DNA from 4 places in the Peribacillus sp. NPDC096448 genome. Region 1 is predicted to be linked to each of the others. Evidence: riboswitches for the same ligand, from Rfam matches in the RefSeq annotation. Region 1 holds a riboswitch; each other region holds the start of a gene.
What was found. Region 1 has a riboswitch for cobalamin ahead of ACIQ0C_RS14860 (ABC transporter substrate-binding protein). Riboswitches for the same ligand answer to the same signal wherever they lie in the genome.
Positions count from the first base shown of each region.

Region 2: it holds a riboswitch for cobalamin, as region 1 does, so the genes downstream of both, ACIQ0C_RS16780 ((2Fe-2S) ferredoxin domain-containing protein) here and ACIQ0C_RS14860 (ABC transporter substrate-binding protein) in region 1, are expected to answer to the same signal.
Region 3: it holds a riboswitch for cobalamin, as region 1 does, so the genes downstream of both, ACIQ0C_RS17070 (ribonucleoside-diphosphate reductase subunit alpha) here and ACIQ0C_RS14860 (ABC transporter substrate-binding protein) in region 1, are expected to answer to the same signal.
Region 4: it holds a riboswitch for cobalamin, as region 1 does, so the genes downstream of both, nikA (nickel ABC transporter substrate-binding protein) here and ACIQ0C_RS14860 (ABC transporter substrate-binding protein) in region 1, are expected to answer to the same signal.

Region 1 is NZ_JBIWEU010000008.1:65,167-69,503, forward strand. Features, by position in the region: gene ACIQ0C_RS14835 (DNA topoisomerase III) at 1-203, shown strand, start outside; gene ACIQ0C_RS14840 (hypothetical protein) at 412-576, opposite strand; tRNA gene ACIQ0C_RS14845 (tRNA-Arg) at 1,041-1,114, opposite strand; gene ACIQ0C_RS14850 (hypothetical protein) at 1,299-1,517, shown strand; gene ACIQ0C_RS14855 (polysaccharide deacetylase family protein) at 1,561-2,118, shown strand; cobalamin riboswitch at 2,225-2,399, shown strand; gene ACIQ0C_RS14860 (ABC transporter substrate-binding protein) at 2,579-3,544, shown strand; gene ACIQ0C_RS14865 (FecCD family ABC transporter permease) at 3,507-4,337, shown strand, end outside.
Region 2 is NZ_JBIWEU010000009.1:207,384-211,720, reverse strand. Features, by position in the region: gene cobJ (precorrin-3B C(17)-methyltransferase) at 1-714, opposite strand, end outside; gene ACIQ0C_RS16780 ((2Fe-2S) ferredoxin domain-containing protein) at 729-1,097, opposite strand; cobalamin riboswitch at 1,249-1,438, opposite strand; cobalamin riboswitch at 1,639-1,834, shown strand; gene ACIQ0C_RS16775 (hypothetical protein) at 1,818-1,976, shown strand; gene ACIQ0C_RS16770 (energy-coupling factor ABC transporter permease) at 2,010-2,753, shown strand; gene ACIQ0C_RS16765 (energy-coupling factor ABC transporter substrate-binding protein) at 2,755-3,066, shown strand; gene cbiQ (cobalt ECF transporter T component CbiQ) at 3,053-3,829, shown strand; gene ACIQ0C_RS16755 (energy-coupling factor ABC transporter ATP-binding protein) at 3,848-4,337, shown strand, end outside.
Region 3 is NZ_JBIWEU010000010.1:314-4,650, forward strand. Features, by position in the region: gene ACIQ0C_RS17065 (manganese-dependent inorganic pyrophosphatase) at 1-853, opposite strand, end outside; cobalamin riboswitch at 1,147-1,327, shown strand; gene ACIQ0C_RS17070 (ribonucleoside-diphosphate reductase subunit alpha) at 1,469-3,766, shown strand; gene ACIQ0C_RS17075 (ribonucleotide-diphosphate reductase subunit beta) at 3,812-4,337, shown strand, end outside.
Region 4 is NZ_JBIWEU010000023.1:25,190-29,526, reverse strand. Features, by position in the region: partial or broken gene ACIQ0C_RS24115 (translocation protein TolB) at 1-168, shown strand, start outside; cobalamin riboswitch at 953-1,141, shown strand; gene nikA (nickel ABC transporter substrate-binding protein) at 1,295-2,926, shown strand; gene nikB (nickel ABC transporter permease) at 2,963-3,901, shown strand; gene nikC (nickel transporter permease) at 3,904-4,337, shown strand, end outside.

The DNA.
Region 1 (4,337 bases):
GCGGTCAAGGAGAAGCACAGACATTCACCTGTAAATGCGGTTTTCACGAAAAACTTTCTTCTTACAATAAACGAAGAGGGCAGAATAAAAATCAAAAAGTATCCAAAAATGAAGTATCCAATTATATGAAAAAGCAAAATAAAGAAGAGCCGATCAATACTGCATTGGCAGATGCCTTGGCGAAACTGAAATTCGATAAATAAAAGAAAAGAGCCCTTCACCTTTAGCTCCATGGTGAAAGGGCGCTTTTTTATGGGGTTATATGCATGGAACAGGTCTGGGTAAATCCCTTGCCGGCAGGACCGTCTTTCCTGACAACAAGGTTGCCGCTTGATGAAGTCTAACATAAAAAGACGGCAGAAAGGGATGGAGCGAGCGCCCCATCCCTTTCCCCATATATCGATGCTTCAGTTAAATTTCATTCAGTACGGTGCCATGTAATTCATATTCAAGTGTTTTGTCAGTGTGTGTGTGTTTATCCGAATCTACTCGTATGAGCGTACTGAATGGCTTTTGATCACCCGGACTGAAAATTGCTTCATCATTCTCTTGATTCCATAGGCTGTAAATACTCATGATCGTATCCTCCTCCTTTGGATGAGAAGACTAGTAATTCCCATATTTGATTATCATCCAACTCTTCAATTGACTCTAACGCTGATCACCGGGACTAAACACCGCTGCGTCATTCTCTTTGTTCCATTGGCTTCTGATTGTACTCATCATGCACTATCATCTCCTTTGGTGAGAATGTCTTACAGTATTTGTATACCCGGATGGGACAGGTTAAAACATATATTTTTAAAAAAGACATGATTATATCCTGAAATCCAGTATTTTTGGTATATATCAAAAAACGTAATAATTCAAACTTCTTATTACTATAACATGCATTGTATTATTCAGATTTTTTGATAGCTACATGGCTTGATAAATCAGTGGTTACTTTGTCCATAAATCACTTGTTCTTATATTAACAGAAAAAAACCCTGCTACAACACGGCTTTAACCGCACTATAACAGGGTCTTCCATACTTTAGCGTCCCAGATAGGAATCGAACCTACGACCTACAGCTTAGGAGGCTGTCGCTCTATCCTGCTGAGCTACTGGGACATATATAAAAGTCGACGACTTATTTATTATATTTCTTATAGGCAAACTTTTCAAGCTAATAGCACATACTTATGAAAAAAAATCATCAAAATGTTTAGCAGGCCGCTAAGTTCCCGAGTTTCCCTTTTTTTCATTAAATGGAATGCTTTATTATCCACTAGTTTAAAATCAGGAGAATGGATGGTTGCATTGTGGGGGTTTGATTTTACCTGGATGTTCAAAAGGGATTTTAGAGGGGATAGGCACAAAGACGGCTGCACTGATTGCGGAAGATGACATTGAAGTGGCCAAAGCAGCTGTAGATGTGACCGGGCAAGATCCGAGGGCCAAATCTTACGGGAGACTGGGTAACGGGCGAGTCCCCGGTCCAGCTCCCGATATTGATGTATCACAGTATTTCTGAAGGTAATGGCCTTCGGGTTCCAAGGGGGGAATTCCGATCACAGGTGGCTTGGCTTCGGGAGAATGGTTACTGTACATTATCCCCTGAAGAAGCATTCCTCTTCTTAACCGGGAATCGGATGCCAAGTGAGAAGTGTGTCTGGCTTACTTTTGATGATGGCTATTCAGATAACTACACGGAGGCTTTCCCGATATTAAAAGAAAATGATATGAAATCAAATGTCTTCATGATCGGGAAGTCCGTTGATAAAGGTCATCACCTGACTGAAAATCAAATGTTGGAGATGAGCAAGGGTGGGATTTCGATCGAAAGCCATACCATCAACCATTTGGAACTGAACCGCATGACGGCAGAGCAGCAAGAAGCGGAAATGGTTCAGTCGAAGGAGTTAATCGACCATATCCCCGACCAGGACACGACAGTGCTTTCCTATCCGGTTGCCCTGTATAACGAAGAGAGTCTCAGGCGATCAGAAGAAGCTGATACAAGATGGCAGTCACTACCGAACATGGGGGGCTTCAAGGGACCGAGGGATGCGTGCCCTGCATCGAGTTCGGATTTCACCCGGGTTATCAGTCGATGGGTTTGCGTCACTGATTGAAAATGCGTCAAAGCATTGAAGGTGGAAGGGTCATTTCGTATTCGTTCAGAAAAATCATATAATAATCGATTCTTACATGGTGTATAATGAAGGCAGTGAAAATTATATACATATGAACGATTTTGGTGTCTTAATGACTTAAAAGGGAAGTTGGTGAAATGCCAGCGCGGTCCCGCCACTGTATATGGGAGCTGACGGCTGTGTACCACTGTATGAGATATGGGAAGGTACCGTTGACGATGACCATGAGCCAGGAGACCTGCCAGAATTCGTACACCTGTAACCTACGCGGATGGGAAGGTGTGTGGCAGACCCTAAGAAAGAGTCCGTATTGATTATTGTTGCCATGCAAGCATCTTCCGTTTAACGGGAGGTGCTTTTCGTTTTGGGGGCATCTTTCAGGATTACGTTTTCTTTATTAGGTGGAAGAAATTAAATGAAAAGATTGTGGGGAATGAAAATGAAGAAGATTTTTGGTCTGATATTGTTGATGTTGCTTGTTGCAGGCATGATGGTCGGCTGCAGTGACACTACTGATGAAGGAAAAGAAAAGCAGCAAACGAACCATGCTCAACACAAAGCTTTCCCGATTACGATTAAAGATGCAACTGGGGAAAAAGTAACGATAGAACAAAAGCCGAAGAAAATCGTTTCGTTGATACCAAGTAATACGGAAGTGGTCTTTGCACTTGGTTTGGGAAAAAAGGTCGTTGGTGTTTCCGACAATGATAACTACCCGGAAGAAACGAAAGAAATTGAAAAAGTTGGCGGAATGGAAATGAACACGGAGCTGATTGTCTCGATGAAGCCTGACCTTGTTCTTGCGCATGCATCAAGTGCCCATAATTCAAATGAGGGTTTACAGCAGCTTAAGGATGCTGGAATAGATGTTCTCGTAGTCAATGATGCACAAAGCTTTGACCAAGTCTATGAGTCTATTGAAATGATTGGACAGGCAACGGGAGAACATGATAAGGCAAATGAAATCGTTGCGGATATGAAAACGAAGCTCAAGGATATCCAGGAAAAAGCCAAATCCGTAAAGGAAGAGGATAGGAAGACCGTTTTAGTGGAAGTTTCGCCTTCACCAGAAATATTCACACCTGGAAAAAATACTTTCATGAATGAGATGCTTCATATTATTTCAGCGGATAATGCTGCTGCTGAATTGGACGGTTGGGCAAAAATTGATGAAGAGTCGATGATTGCTGCAAATCCTGATGTCATCATTACAACGTATGGTTATTATACGAAAGATTCAGTAAGTGAAGTGACGGGCCGAAAAGGATGGCAAGACGTAAATGCTGTTAAAAATGGCCAAGTTTTTGATGTCCATTCTGACTTGGTGACCCGTTCCGGTCCGCGCTTAATAGAGGGAGTAGAGGAACTTGCCAAATCAGTCTATCCGAACCAATTTGACAACTAAATGGACGTTTGCTTATTTGATTGCGTTGTTCATTTTGTTATTCGCAATGACGATAGGCATTTCCTTTGGTTCGGTGTCAGTACCGATTTCCGTACTTTTACAAATAATCGGCAAGGAGATTTTCCACTTGCCGATTTCTGCCGATCCGGATGTGATGCTGACGAATATCGTGATGAACATCCGCTTGCCGCGTGTATTGCTTGCGGGTTTGGTTGGGGCATCACTTGCGATTGCGGGTGCGGCTTTTCAGGGACTGCTCCGGAACCCGCTCGCTGATCCTTACACATTAGGTATTTCATCAGGAGCATCGGTCGGCGCCGTATTGACAATATTCTTGAATATATCACTGCCATTCATCGGTTTATATACTCTTCCGGCATTGAGCATCTTATGCTCAGTGCTCACGATGCTCTGCGTATTGACTTTTGCAAAAAAAATGGATCGATCGATGAAAGTGGAAACGATCATTTTAACGGGAATCATTTTCAGCTCGTTTTTAAGTGCCTTCATTTCATTGATGATTGCGCTGACGGGTGATGAATTAAGACAAATCATCGGCTGGCTGATGGGAAGCGTTTCTATGCGCGGGTGGAATTATATCGCAATCATTATGCCGTTTTTTATCATTGGTTCGCTGACCTTGATCATGAATACAAGTGAATTGAATGCGATGACTTTCGGGGAAGACCGGGCAAAACACTTAGGTGTGAATGTCAAGCGGCGGAAAATGTGGATCCTGATAGCCGGTTCGACATTGACAGGGGCAGCCGTTGCCGTTTCAGGGGCGATTGGG
Region 2 (4,337 bases), on a different contig from region 1:
ATATAAAAAGGTGGATGAATTACCGATGATGACGGTGGTCAACATTCCAATATCGTGATTCAACATATCCTTTAAATTGGTAATGACAATATCCTGCCTATCGCGATAAGCACTTTTCACCAACCCGACAGGAGTATCCGGCGAGCGGTAGCGAAGAAGAATTTTCTGTGTTTCAACAATTTGCCGGGTCCGCCTGCCGCTGCGCGGATTATACAGCGCAATGACAAAGTCTGCCATGGCAGCTGCTTCAACCCTTTTCGCGATCAGTTCCCAAGGAGTTAAATGATCACTGAGGCTGATCGTACACGAATCGTGCATGACTGGAGCCCCTAGTAAAGACGCACATGAGTTGATTGCAGAAATGCCAGGAATGACTTCAATGCCCACTCCAGTTTCTTCTTTCCAGCCTTTTTCAATCAATACTTCATAAACTAACCCTGCCATTCCGTAAACTCCGGCATCCCCACTGGAAATCACCGCCACTTTCTTTCCCAACTCCGCTTGTTTCACTGCTTCCTGTGCACGTGAGACCTCTTCGGTCATCCCCGTACTAATGATCGTTTGATCTGTAAGCAGTCCCTGAATGAGTTCAACATAAGTTTTATAACCAATGATGTAGTCACTTTCCTGAAGGGCTTCGACGGCACGTTTGGTAATTTGTTCAAAATTCCCTGGTCCAAAGCCCACGACGAATAATTTACCGTTTGTACTCATTAAGACATCTCCTTTTACGCTTTGTTCTTTGAAATACCCGTATGAGCTGGAAAATCTGGATTAGGGGTCATATCCCCGTCATTGAATTGGTAGATCATCTGTGGAACAAACCCACCATCATCGATATTATTGACGATCTGCCGGCCGAAATCGGGCGTTTCCACTCGATACCAGTTTCCTTGGGGATAGGCAATCACTACGCAGGCATCCTTACATCTTCCGTTACAGCGTGTCCTGGTTGTATGGATTTTCAGATCCAGTCCTTTTGAAGTAATTTCATCGCGAATCGCTTGGGTTACTTCTTCCCCGCCCTTTTTCATGCAGCTGCTCCCATTACAAATCAGCAGATGCGTATTTGTACCCGTCAAGTTCCAAGTAGTCATCTTCTTCCTCCTGAGTTCAGGGAAAAGGCAAAATAAAAAACCTTAACATTAAGAGTCAAGGTTTAAAAAACTATATGAATGAGGAGCTAAAGGCAAGTATGCCAAATCCCCCCAAAATCGTCATAGTCCTTCTACCTTTCCCTCCGAAAAGTATCATGCAATTTTAAAAGCAGGTTTCCTGGCTTACGCTTCATTTTACTTTGTCCCTTCCCGGCATCATGCCAGTGGCTATCGACAATTTCATCAGCGTTTACAGTAGCGGGGGCTGCATCGGATTTTCACCGATTTCCCTATTATCCCTTGCTTATTCACACAAGGGCACTTTTAAAATGAAATATTTGGTTTTATTACACATTTCTAACTAACATAATCTATCATATAACAACTTTATCAAAATTCAATAGTTTATTCCGACTGTTTAGAAAAGTTTAATAGTGTAAAACCAGTTACAATCCTTACCTCGCAACAAACTTCGGCCCGAAAAAAAAGATAGTGTAGCTGGAATTATTTCTTTATGGTACACTATACGAGAATTTTCAAATAATTACATAAGTTTCATGGTGTTGAATTTTTCGGAATTCAGCTTAAAAGGGAAGCCGGTGAAAATCCGGAGCGGTCCCGCCACTGTAAAGGGAAGTTCCATTACTTTAACTTAAATCCACTGTCAAATAAGATGGGAAGGATGTAATGGGATGATGAACCAAAGCCAGGAGACCTGCCATGAAGCGTGAAACTGTTTCAGCCTACGAGGATGGGCGTGCGGATCAGGCAGAATGGCCCATGGTTGGTTCATGCTGCAAAATTCCTGTTCATTACGCACTTCTTTCCTTTGGGAGAAGTGCTTTTTATTTTGGGCGCCGCTTTTCTTCTCAAGATTGATCAGAAAAATTATAAGTGTTGAAAGGAGAAAGAATGAAAAGGACCAATTGGAAAACTATTTATTTTGTCATTTTACTGCTTTTTGTTCCAAAACGGGCATCGGCCATGCATATAATGGAGGGCTTTTTACCCATAGAATGGGCTATATTCTGGTGGGGTTTGACGCTTCCATTTTTAATCTTGGGTTACCGGTCCATTAGGTCCAAAGTAAGGGAAAACCCAGAAACAAAAATGATACTTGGCCTATCGGGCGCATTTGTATTTATATTATCGGCGCTAAAGATTCCTTCCGTTACAGGAAGTTCTTCGCACCCTACCGGAGTTGGTTTGGGTTCCATATTATTCGGACCATTGGCCATGAGTGTCGTTGGCTCCATCGTTCTGTTATTTCAAGCTGTTTTACTGGCTCACGGAGGATTGACGACATTAGGCGCCAATGCATTTTCCATGGCCGTTTGCGGACCGTTCATTGCATACTTTGTCTTCAAGGGCGCAACTAAATTGGGGTGGTCTTTTTCACTTGCCGTATTTTTGGCAGCTGCTTTTGGGGATTTGGGAACCTATGTGGTAACTTCCGTTCAACTTGCTCTTGCTTTTCCTTCCGAGGTAGGAGGATTCATGGCCTCTTTCAGTAAATTTGCAGGGATTTTTGCCCTGACCCAAATTCCCTTGGCAATCAGTGAGGGGTTATTGACAGTCGTCGTGATGAATTTCTTGAAAAAATACAATCTAGGCGAATTGAAATTGCTGCGAGTTTTATCTAAGGAGGCCCGTTAACATGAAAAAAAGTTTACTGCTGCTTTTCCTGGTCGTCATTCTTGCCACCATACCGTTAATCACCCAACAAGGAACGGAATTTGGCGGTGCAGACGGCGAAGCTGAAGAGGCCATCACTAAAATCCAGCCGGAATACAAGCCATGGTTCAACAGTATTTGGGAGCCGCCGGGTTCAGAAACCGAGAGCTTATTATTTGCGCTGCAAGCTGCAATCGGAGCTGGTTTCATTGGGTATTTCATAGGTGTAACGAGACAAAGGAATAAGCAAACCAAACAAGAAATCCCCGAAAAATCGAAGCATGTTACTCATTGATAAATATGCCTATTTCAATGGGCTAAAGGATGTACATCCGTTGGAAAAGATGGTTTTTGCACTCTCCCTTTTGCTATTTACATTAACGGTAAGGGATATGGCCGTTTCGCTCATCACTTTTACGGTGATGAGCGCTTTAATCATTTTTGCGGCAAAAATCCCGCTTTCTTATTATTTTAAATTACTTCTATTACCGGGATTTTTTATACTATCAGGAACAATTACCATCCTTTTTTCTTTTACAAGTAAATTTACTTCGATTTCGGATTTATGGTGGTCCTGGAAGTTCGGGAACTGGCAAATATTCATCAGCGTTGACAGCGTCAGTACGGTGGCCAATTTGATCACTGTCGTATTCGGCAGTATCAGCTGTTTATATTTCCTTACCTTAACTACACCCATTACAGTCATCCTATCCGTGCTGCGAAAACTTAAAGTGCCTTCCTTATTGGTCGATTTAATAGAATTGACCTATCGCTTCATCTTTATTTTTTTAGATACAGCTTTGGCCATTCACCAATCACAAGCTTCACGGCTGGGATATGGTTCGTTAAGGAAAGGCATTCGATCTCTCGGATTACTAATCTCATCATTATTTTTAGGAGTATTGCAGCGCTCTAGACAGTTGACGATGGCCATGAACGCGAGAGGCTATCAGGAGAACCTTTCTTATATCGAGGATACTTACGCCTATTCCTCACGCAATTGGCTGATCACGATTGTAATACTAGGAAGCTTAATCTTTATTAATGGATATTTGTAAATTGGAGGCAACCCAACAATGGACGAGCATATTTTTCATATAGAAGGCCTCACCCATCAGTTCACAGATGGAACCTTCGCTTTAAAAGAACTTTCGCTATCGGTACAACACGGTAAAAAAATTGCATTATTAGGTAATAATGGTGCTGGCAAATCAACTTTATTCCTTCATTTAAATGGTCTATTACAACCTACTGCGGGAAAGATCAGGTTTAAGGGCAAGAAAATGAAATATGACCGTAACGCATTATTATCATTAAGAAAGCAAGTCGGTATCGTTTTTCAAGATCCCGACTCTCAGCTTTTTTCCGCTAATGTACAACAGGATATATCGTTTGGACCAATGAATTTAGGATGGGATAAAAGTGCAGTCCAGGAGAAAGTAAATTGGGCAATGGCTGAAACGGAAGTAACGGAACTGAAAGACAGACCTACCCATTTTTTGAGCCTTGGGCAAAAAAAACGTGTTGCCATTGCAGGGGTACTTGCCATGGAACCCGATGTCTGGC
Region 3 (4,337 bases), on a different contig from region 1:
TGTTGTTCAATGAAACGTCGTATGCTTTTTCCACTGCATAAGCCGCTTTACCAAGAGCCAAGGCAACGGAATCATTAGTCAAGATATCCGTTACGACGAATAGGAACAAGTCCAATTCCTTCACAGCAATGACCGCTTCAATCGCGGCTTCCAATTCCGCTTGCTTAGCAAGAACTTCGTTCGGATCAACAGCATTGACCTGTGCTATCTCCACTTTAGCCATTCCCATGGAGAATTCCTTTGCATCAAGAGTGATAAGCTGGGCAATCGTTTTATCGCTCAAGTCAGCTCCCGCCTTCAACATTTCCAAGCCATATGTTTCGGCGTCAACTCCCGCAATGGCAGCCAATTCCATTGCTGCTGCAACGTCTTGCTCCGTGCAAGTCGGTGATTTGAACAATAAAGAATCGGAAATGATGGCAGACAGCATAAGACCTGCGATTGCTTTAGGAACTTCAATGCCGTTTTCTTTATAAATTTTATTTAAAATGGTTGCCGTACAGCCAACTGGTTCCGCACGGTAATATAAAGGATCGCTTGTTTCAAAGTTAGCGATACGGTGATGGTCGATAACTTCCAGCACACGGACTTGGTCAATATCTTCAGCACTTTGCTGGCGTTCGTTATGATCGACCAGGATTACGCCGTCAGCTTCCCCTGCAACTTTTTCCACAAGACGGGGAGCGTCGAATTTGAATTGGTCCAATGCATATTGAGTTTCACCATTCACTTCACCCAGACGAACTGGTTCAGCGTTGATACCTAACTGCTTTTTCAGATCCGCATAAGCGATTGCCGAACAGATTGTGTCTGTATCCGGGTTTTTATGTCCAAAAACTAATACTTTTTCCAAGATTTTATCCCCTTTTTCATAAATATTTTTCCGCGAATCCCCTCACCGCAATAAGGGAGAGCCACCTTTACTAGACACTTTATTTTAACACAAAATCCCGTAAAATCAGCGCTTGAATTATCCTTTCCCCAATAAAATCTTTCATTCCTTGACTCTCTGCCATCACTTTGTCAATAGATAAGGGTTGGTTTTTTTCAAATATATTAGTTGAATTATCATCGTATATGGCTTACGATAATATAAGCAGAAATACTAGATATTGATTACATAAACAATACCAATAACTATATATAGAATTTATTATAATCCAAGGTGCCAGTGATGGCTGAAAAGGGAATCCGGTGCAAACCCGGAACTGTCCCCGCAACTGTAAATGTGACGAAATGAGAAAACCACTGTATAGCTCTTTATACGGGAAGGACTCAAAGTAGGATGATCATGAGTCAGGAGACCTGCCTTGAATTTTTCACGTTTCTTATTCTTCGGGGATTGAGATGATGAAACGATAGTATAACGGCCATTTTTTCATGGCTCTTTTATTCTATCGTTTGATCCGCCTCAATTCTTTGGGCGGTTTTTTTTTATTTTAGCGGAAGTTACCAAGGAGGATTATTAATGACTCAAACATATAACTCTACCATAAGTGAAAATGACACAGAAACGAAATCCATCCAGCTTGAGACGTTATCGAAGGAATTCGAAGGCCGTCTCGATATGGAAAAGTTCAAAAAGCGTTTTACAAAATGGCTTGATCGCAAAAGTGACTCAACCGAAGAACAGGCATCAAAAAAACTGATTCAGCTCGCTCTTGAAGGTGTGGATATCGATGCTCCGGATTGGACGTTCGTTGCTGCAGCAGAACTGTTGAATACAATGTATAGGGATGCACAAGCCAATCGAGGTTATGAAGGCAAGAGTTATGGCCCATTCTATGAGCTGATCACGGAACTTTCCCAGCTTTCGGAAGGTCAGCGTTATCCCATTTATAAACCAGAACTGCTATCTTCATATACGAAAGCGGAAATTGAGGAATTGGGTTCGGTGATCGACCCGGAAAAAGATAAATTATTCTCTTACATAGGCATCTACTTATTGAACGACCGCTATCTAGCCCGCCCAAAAAAGGACAAGGTCTACGAACTTCCACAAGAACGTTTCATGATCATCGCAATGGAAATCATGCGAATGGAAAAAACGGAGCATCGCCTGCAACTTATAAAAGAAGCATACTGGGCCATGTCCAACCTTTATATGACCGTTGCGACTCCTACACTCTCCAATGCAGGTAAAACACATGGGCAGTTAAGCTCTTGCTTTATCGACGCAATTGAAGATTCCATTGACGGAATTTACCTATCAAACTACGATGCGGCAAAAGTATCTAAATTCGGCGGCGGTGTCGGCCTTTACGTTGGTAAGGTCCGCTCACTTGGTTCTGATATCCGGGGTTTCTCTGGAAACAGTTCCGGTACGACGCCCTGGATTCGACTATTCAACCAGACAGCTGTAAGTGTCGATCAATTGGGTCAACGTAAAGGTGCCATCGCGATTTACTTGGATGCCTGGCATAAAGATATCATGAGCTTCCTCGATTTGAAGACACAAAACGGGGATGACAGATTAAAAGCCCATGACATTTTTACAGGTGTTTGCATTCCCGATTTATTCATGGAGGCTGTACGCGACAGAAAAGAATGGTATCTTTTCGATCCGCATACCGTTAAGCAAACCCTTGGATTTTCACTTGAAGATCTTTATGACGAGAAGAAAGGCGAAGGAAGCTTCAGGAATCATTATGCACTTGCAGTCGAGGCCGCAGAAAATGGCACACTTCCAAACTATAGCTTTGAAAAAATCAATGCGATGGACATCATGAAAAGCATCATGATTTCTCAATTAGAAGAAGGCGTACCGTATATGTTCTACCGCGATGAGGTGAATAGGAAGAATCCGAATAAACATAAAGGTATGATTTATTGTTCTAACCTTTGCACGGAGATTGCCCAAAACCTAAGCCCTTCGACGATCACGGATGAATATGAAACAGAAGATGGAGATGTTGTTGTCGTTCGTAAAAGCGGCGATTTCGTTGTCTGCAATCTTTCATCCATTAACTTGCCCCGAGCGGTGGGCAGCGATGTTTTGGAAAGATTGATTCCCATTCAGATCCGTATGCTGGACAATGTCATTGATGTGAATAATCTTCCTGTCAAACAAGCATCCATCTCGAACAAGCGTTACCGGGCAATTGGTTTAGGAACGTTTGGATGGCATCATTTACTTGCCACAGAGAATATTTATTGGGAATCCGATGAGGCTGTTCACTATGCAGATGCTTTATACGAAAAGATCGCTTACTTAACAATCAAGGCATCCAACGAATTGGCCAAGGAAAAAGGATCTTACCCATATTTTGAAGGTTCAGATTGGCATACAGGGGACTATTTCGAACTGCGTGACTATACAGATCAAAAATGGCTGGATTTAAAAGCAGACGTGCAGGAGCACGGGACCCGTAATGGATATTTAATGGCGATTGCCCCCAATTCATCGACAGCCAAAATCGGTAATTCAACGGATGGAATCGATCCTTTGTATGAAATTGAATTTTACGAAGAAAAGAAAAACTTCAAATTCAAGGTGACCGCACCAGGCTTGACGCCAAATACGTATGAATATTATAAAAAGACGCGATTCAATTTGGACCAACTGGAAAGCATCAGGCAAAATGCGGCCCGCCAACGCCATATTGACCAAGCAATCAGCTTTAATCTGTATGTACACAATACAATCAAAGCGAAGGTTCTCTTGGATATCCATTTAACGGCATGGGAAAGCGGGTTGAAATCGACGTATTATGTTCGTTCGACTTCTTCCGAATATGACAATGCCTGCGAAAGCTGTTCAAGTTAACGACAATCATGACCCAGTAATCTATTCTTAAAGGAGTTTTCACGAATGACCAATCATATCAAAAAAATTCGGATGCTCGAACCGACGCATCCAACCAAGGCAACCGGTGTTTTCAAAGGAGAAGCTTCAGGCTTCCTCCTTTGGAACGATATTCAGTATGAAAAATTCTATGATACCTATACACAGCTCATCAATAACTTTTGGAAGCCTTCGAGCGTGAACATGATTCAGGATAAAAAGCAGTGGGGCGAATTGGATGAAGATATCCAGGATGCTTTTCTCGATATCCTTACGATGATTGCTGGAATGGACAGTCTTCAAACGCCCACTTTAGTAGAAATTCTTCGGTACATCAAAGATCCGGCGGCAAAAGCTATCCTGGCCAACATGGCTCAGCAGGAATCGATCCATAATGAGTCTTATTCCTATATCCTTGCTTCCTTGATTCCGGTAGGTAAGCAAAAACAGCTTTTCGACCGCATCAAAGAACATCCTGAAGTGATTAAGCGTAACCAACCGATCGTTGATGCTTATCAAACGTTCGTGGACGATCCCAGCCCTCAGCATTTAT
Region 4 (4,337 bases), on a different contig from region 1:
CTATTATCACAAGGAAAACACTTTCAATCAGTGGGAAAAATGTTAGGGTTTAAAGACTGGTATAAGTGGGCTCCTCTAGCCAATCAATTGGCCTATAAAGGAAGATTTTTCGTTGAAAACAAGAAGATGACGATTGCCGAAACCCCAACATCTAAACAACAAAAGGCATAAACACCTAAAGAATTTGTAGACCTCGATCTGGTATGGTTTTTACTCTTATAGTGCTAACGACCCGTTAGCCATCCATGAATCGCAAAGAATGAAAATGGTTAGGCAGTGTTAATACTAATACTGACCTTAATCCAGTCAACCCTAATCCATAGACTAATTAATTAACGCTCTCCTCTTTTTTTAAACGATTGAGCAGGGTCTTCTTAAGTATTGTCATCTTTCATTTTTAAAGAAACTTATTTTCATGGTAGTTTAAGTGAAGTCCGTCACAATCTTGTTGATAGAATAATGAAAAGTAAAAATAGTCGATTCCTTAACGTTGAACTGCACCCCAAAAAAATAGGCGACGTGTAACCCCTTGAGCGCCAATGGGGTCTTTGCTATGAGTACTTCCTGAAAGTAGTCTTATGTATGTTTCCACCTTCAAAAACATTAGGATCTTAATTTGATATAGCATAAATTTGCAATAACGAATATAATTTGTAATAGGTAAACTTTTTTTCATTTCATTTTTAAAAAGTAAATATTCCATTTCAAGAGAGTAGCAATCGTTAAACAAACAAATGTAGGAGAATGTTATATATTTGTTAGATTTTTGAGAGAACATGTATAAATTCCTTCTTACTTACTGTATTTCGTTTATAGCTAGGATTAGTAGCTGGATTTATCAAAAATTACTTAGAGATGAAACTAATAAAATGTAATGGTTTACAAATAGTTTCAACTGACTAATTTTAGAATAGACAAGTTCTAAATTTTATTATGAAGATAAGGGAAAATTTCATATTTTATTGGAATGGGTGTATTTGTTTAATTGCAAATACTTAAAAGGGAAGCCGGTGCAAAATCCGGCACGGTCCCGCCGCTGTAAGGGTGAGTCCTATGTGAAAATGTCACTGGATAATATCTGGGAAGACGCATAGAGATGATGAGCCTAAGTCAGAAGACCTGCCCGTTCTAGAGATGCTGTTAAACCTACGGGAGATAGGGAGGTGTTAGAGTGCTAGAAGACAAATTTCTTGAACTATAGGCATTTCTGACCTGATAAATTCTGGTAGGAAATGTTTTTTTTGTATTTCATATTTTTCAAATAGTTAAATTCTATAATTGAAGGTGAGAACGCATGTTTTTAAAGAAGTCTAATTTATTCCGTTCTTTTGTTGGACTGCTAGTAATATTTACAATCTTTGTTACTGGTTGCAACAACACAACAAAAGATCAAAAAAATGTATCAGATAAAGATCAACCAAAAATTGTTGCGTTTTCTTGGCCTAGAGATATCGGTAATTTAAATCCACACACGTATTTTCCAAATGAATTTTTTTCTCAAGCGATGGTATATGAATCTCTTGTTTATTACGGTGAAGGTGGGGAAATTCAGCCTTGGCTGGCGGAGAGTTGGGATATATCGAAAGATGGAAAAGAATATGTATTTCACCTCAGAAAAGATGTTAAGTTTTCTGATGGTTCGCCATTTAATGCTAAAATCGTTAAGAAAAACTTTGATACTATTTTAGATAACCGCAAACAACATGAATGGGTGGAATTAATTAACCAAATTAAAGGTACAGAAGTAGTGGGTGAATATACATTTAAACTTACTTTGCATAACTCGTACTATCCAACTCTTCAAGAACTAACTTATGTTAGACCTTTGAGATTTGTAGGAGAAGCTGCTTTTCCGGACAGTCAAAATACATTTAAGGATGGACTCAAATCTCCGATAGGTACAGGTCCGTGGGTATTGAGCGAATATAAGAAAAATGAGTTTGCTGTATTCAAAAGAAACGAACATTATTGGGGTTCTAAACCTAAAGTAGATAAGGTGGTTGTTAAAGTTATTACTGACGGCGAGTCTAGAGTATTAGCTTTTGAGAAAAAGGAACTTGATTTTATTTTTGGTAACGGGGTCATCAGCCAAGATTCATTCCAATTCTTGAAGAACTCTGGAAAATATAAAACCAAATTGTCAGAACCTACTGCTACAAGAACGCTGCTTTTTAACACAAATAACGAAGCTACTAAAGATCGTAAAGTTCGGTTAGCTCTTAACCATGCGTTTAATAAACAGGCTGTTATCGATAATATTTTTTATGGTATGGAAGAAAAGGCTAATACTTTATTTCCACCTGTTTTGGATTACACAAAGATTAATGTAGATCCTTATAAATATGATGCAGCAAAGGCAGCACAGTTATTGGATGAAGCTGGATGGGGAAAAGTAGAGGGCAAACCGTTTAGAGAAAAAGACGGAAAAGAGTTGCAACTGGAATTTCTATTTAATAGTACAGACAACATCCAGAAGTCGATAGCAGAATTTGTTCAAGGTGATTTTAGAAAACTAGGGATAGATATTAAATTGACTAGTCAGGAAAGTAATACATTTTGGAAAACGGCATTCCAAGGTAAGTATGATTTATTATTTACATCAACATGGGCTGTACCGTTTGACCCACATTCCTATTTAGCATCTATTACGACAGATTCAGAAAATGGAAGTCCAGATTACACTGCTTTATTAGGGCTACCTGAAAAGAAAGAAATAGACCAGAAAATTAAGGAAGTATTATTAACTACAGATGAAAAAGAGAGAAAAATGTTGTATACAGATATTTTAATGACTTTGCATGAGCAAGCTGTTTATTTACCGATATCTTATCAGTCTAATGTAGCCGTGTATCATAAAAATATTAGCGGGGTAGACTTTTTACCTCAAGAAGTTGAGGTGCCTTTAACTTCAATTGATGTTAAATAAATTGAGCATAATTAAAAACAACTTAAGGAGTATTACATGGGTTGGTTTATTGTTAAGCGTCTCACAAGTTTAATTCCAATATTGTTAGGAATCTCACTCATCACCTTTATCTTGCTGCACTTAATTCCTGGAGATCCAGCAGTAGCTTACTTAAGGATTTCACACATTCCACCTACGGATGAGGCAGTGAACGCTCTGCGATCTGAGCTTGGATTAAATAAGCCTTTATATATTCAATATATAGATTGGCTAGGAAAAGTGTTGCAATTGGATTTAGGGATGTCTTATGTATCCAAAAATTCTGTTTGGGACGAAATATTGTTGCATCTATTTCCAACGATTCAATTAACATGTGCTTCGCTTATTTTTATTGTTGTAATTAGTTTACCTATAGGAATGATTTCTGCTATTTACAAGGGAAAAATGGTTGATCAGGTTAGTGGAATAGTAGCCTTTGCTAGCGTCTCTATGCCTACATTTTGGTTTGGTTTTATCTTAATCTACTTTTTATCCGTAAAGTTAGATTTATTCCCTGTCTTGGGGAGGGGCACTTTGGCTCATCTAGTACTTCCCACCTTAACACTTGCTTTTGGTTATATAGGTACGTATATGCGATTGCTTCGGGCTAGTATGCTGGAAAATTTGAATGAGTCATATGTTATGTATGCTAGAGCAAGAGGCTTGCGTCAGAGGCTAATCGTTAGCAGGCATGTATTAAAAAAGTCCTTGTTGCCTGTGATAACTGGACTTGGTATGAGTTTAGGGAACATGCTAGGAGGAGCGGTAATTGTTGAAACAATTTTTGCTTGGCCCGGCATGGGGCAATTATTTGTCACATCTATTCTAAATCAAGATTATCCGATGATTCAGGGTTGTGTATTATTTATGAGCGTGATCTTTGTGGTCTGTAATCTTCTTGTGGATGTTACGTATTCCTTCCTGGATCCTCGTATACGATGGGAAGGAGAGAAATAAGAGTGTTACAAAACGTGAAACGAAAGCTGTTATCACATAAGCTCATGATGATTAGCAGTATGATTATTTTATTCATGATAGTATTGGCTCTTTTTGCTCCTTTTTTGGCTCCTAATGATCCGTACTTGATTGATATCGCTCAGAAACTGCAAGGACCTTCCTCCCAGTTTCCATTGGGGACTGACCATTTAGGGAGGTGTATATTGTCTCGATTAATCTATGGAACACAGACCTCGTTAGGAACAGCATTCCTTGTCATGGGATTAACGATGATGATAAGTATCCCACTTGGTATTTATGCAGGTTTTAGAGGTGGTAAGGTTGATTATTTCTTCATGAGATTATGTGATATTCTTATGGCATTCCCAAGCTTTCTTCTATCTTTAGCTTTAATTGGAATTTTAGGAGCGAGTCTTGGCAATTTGATTTTGGCTAC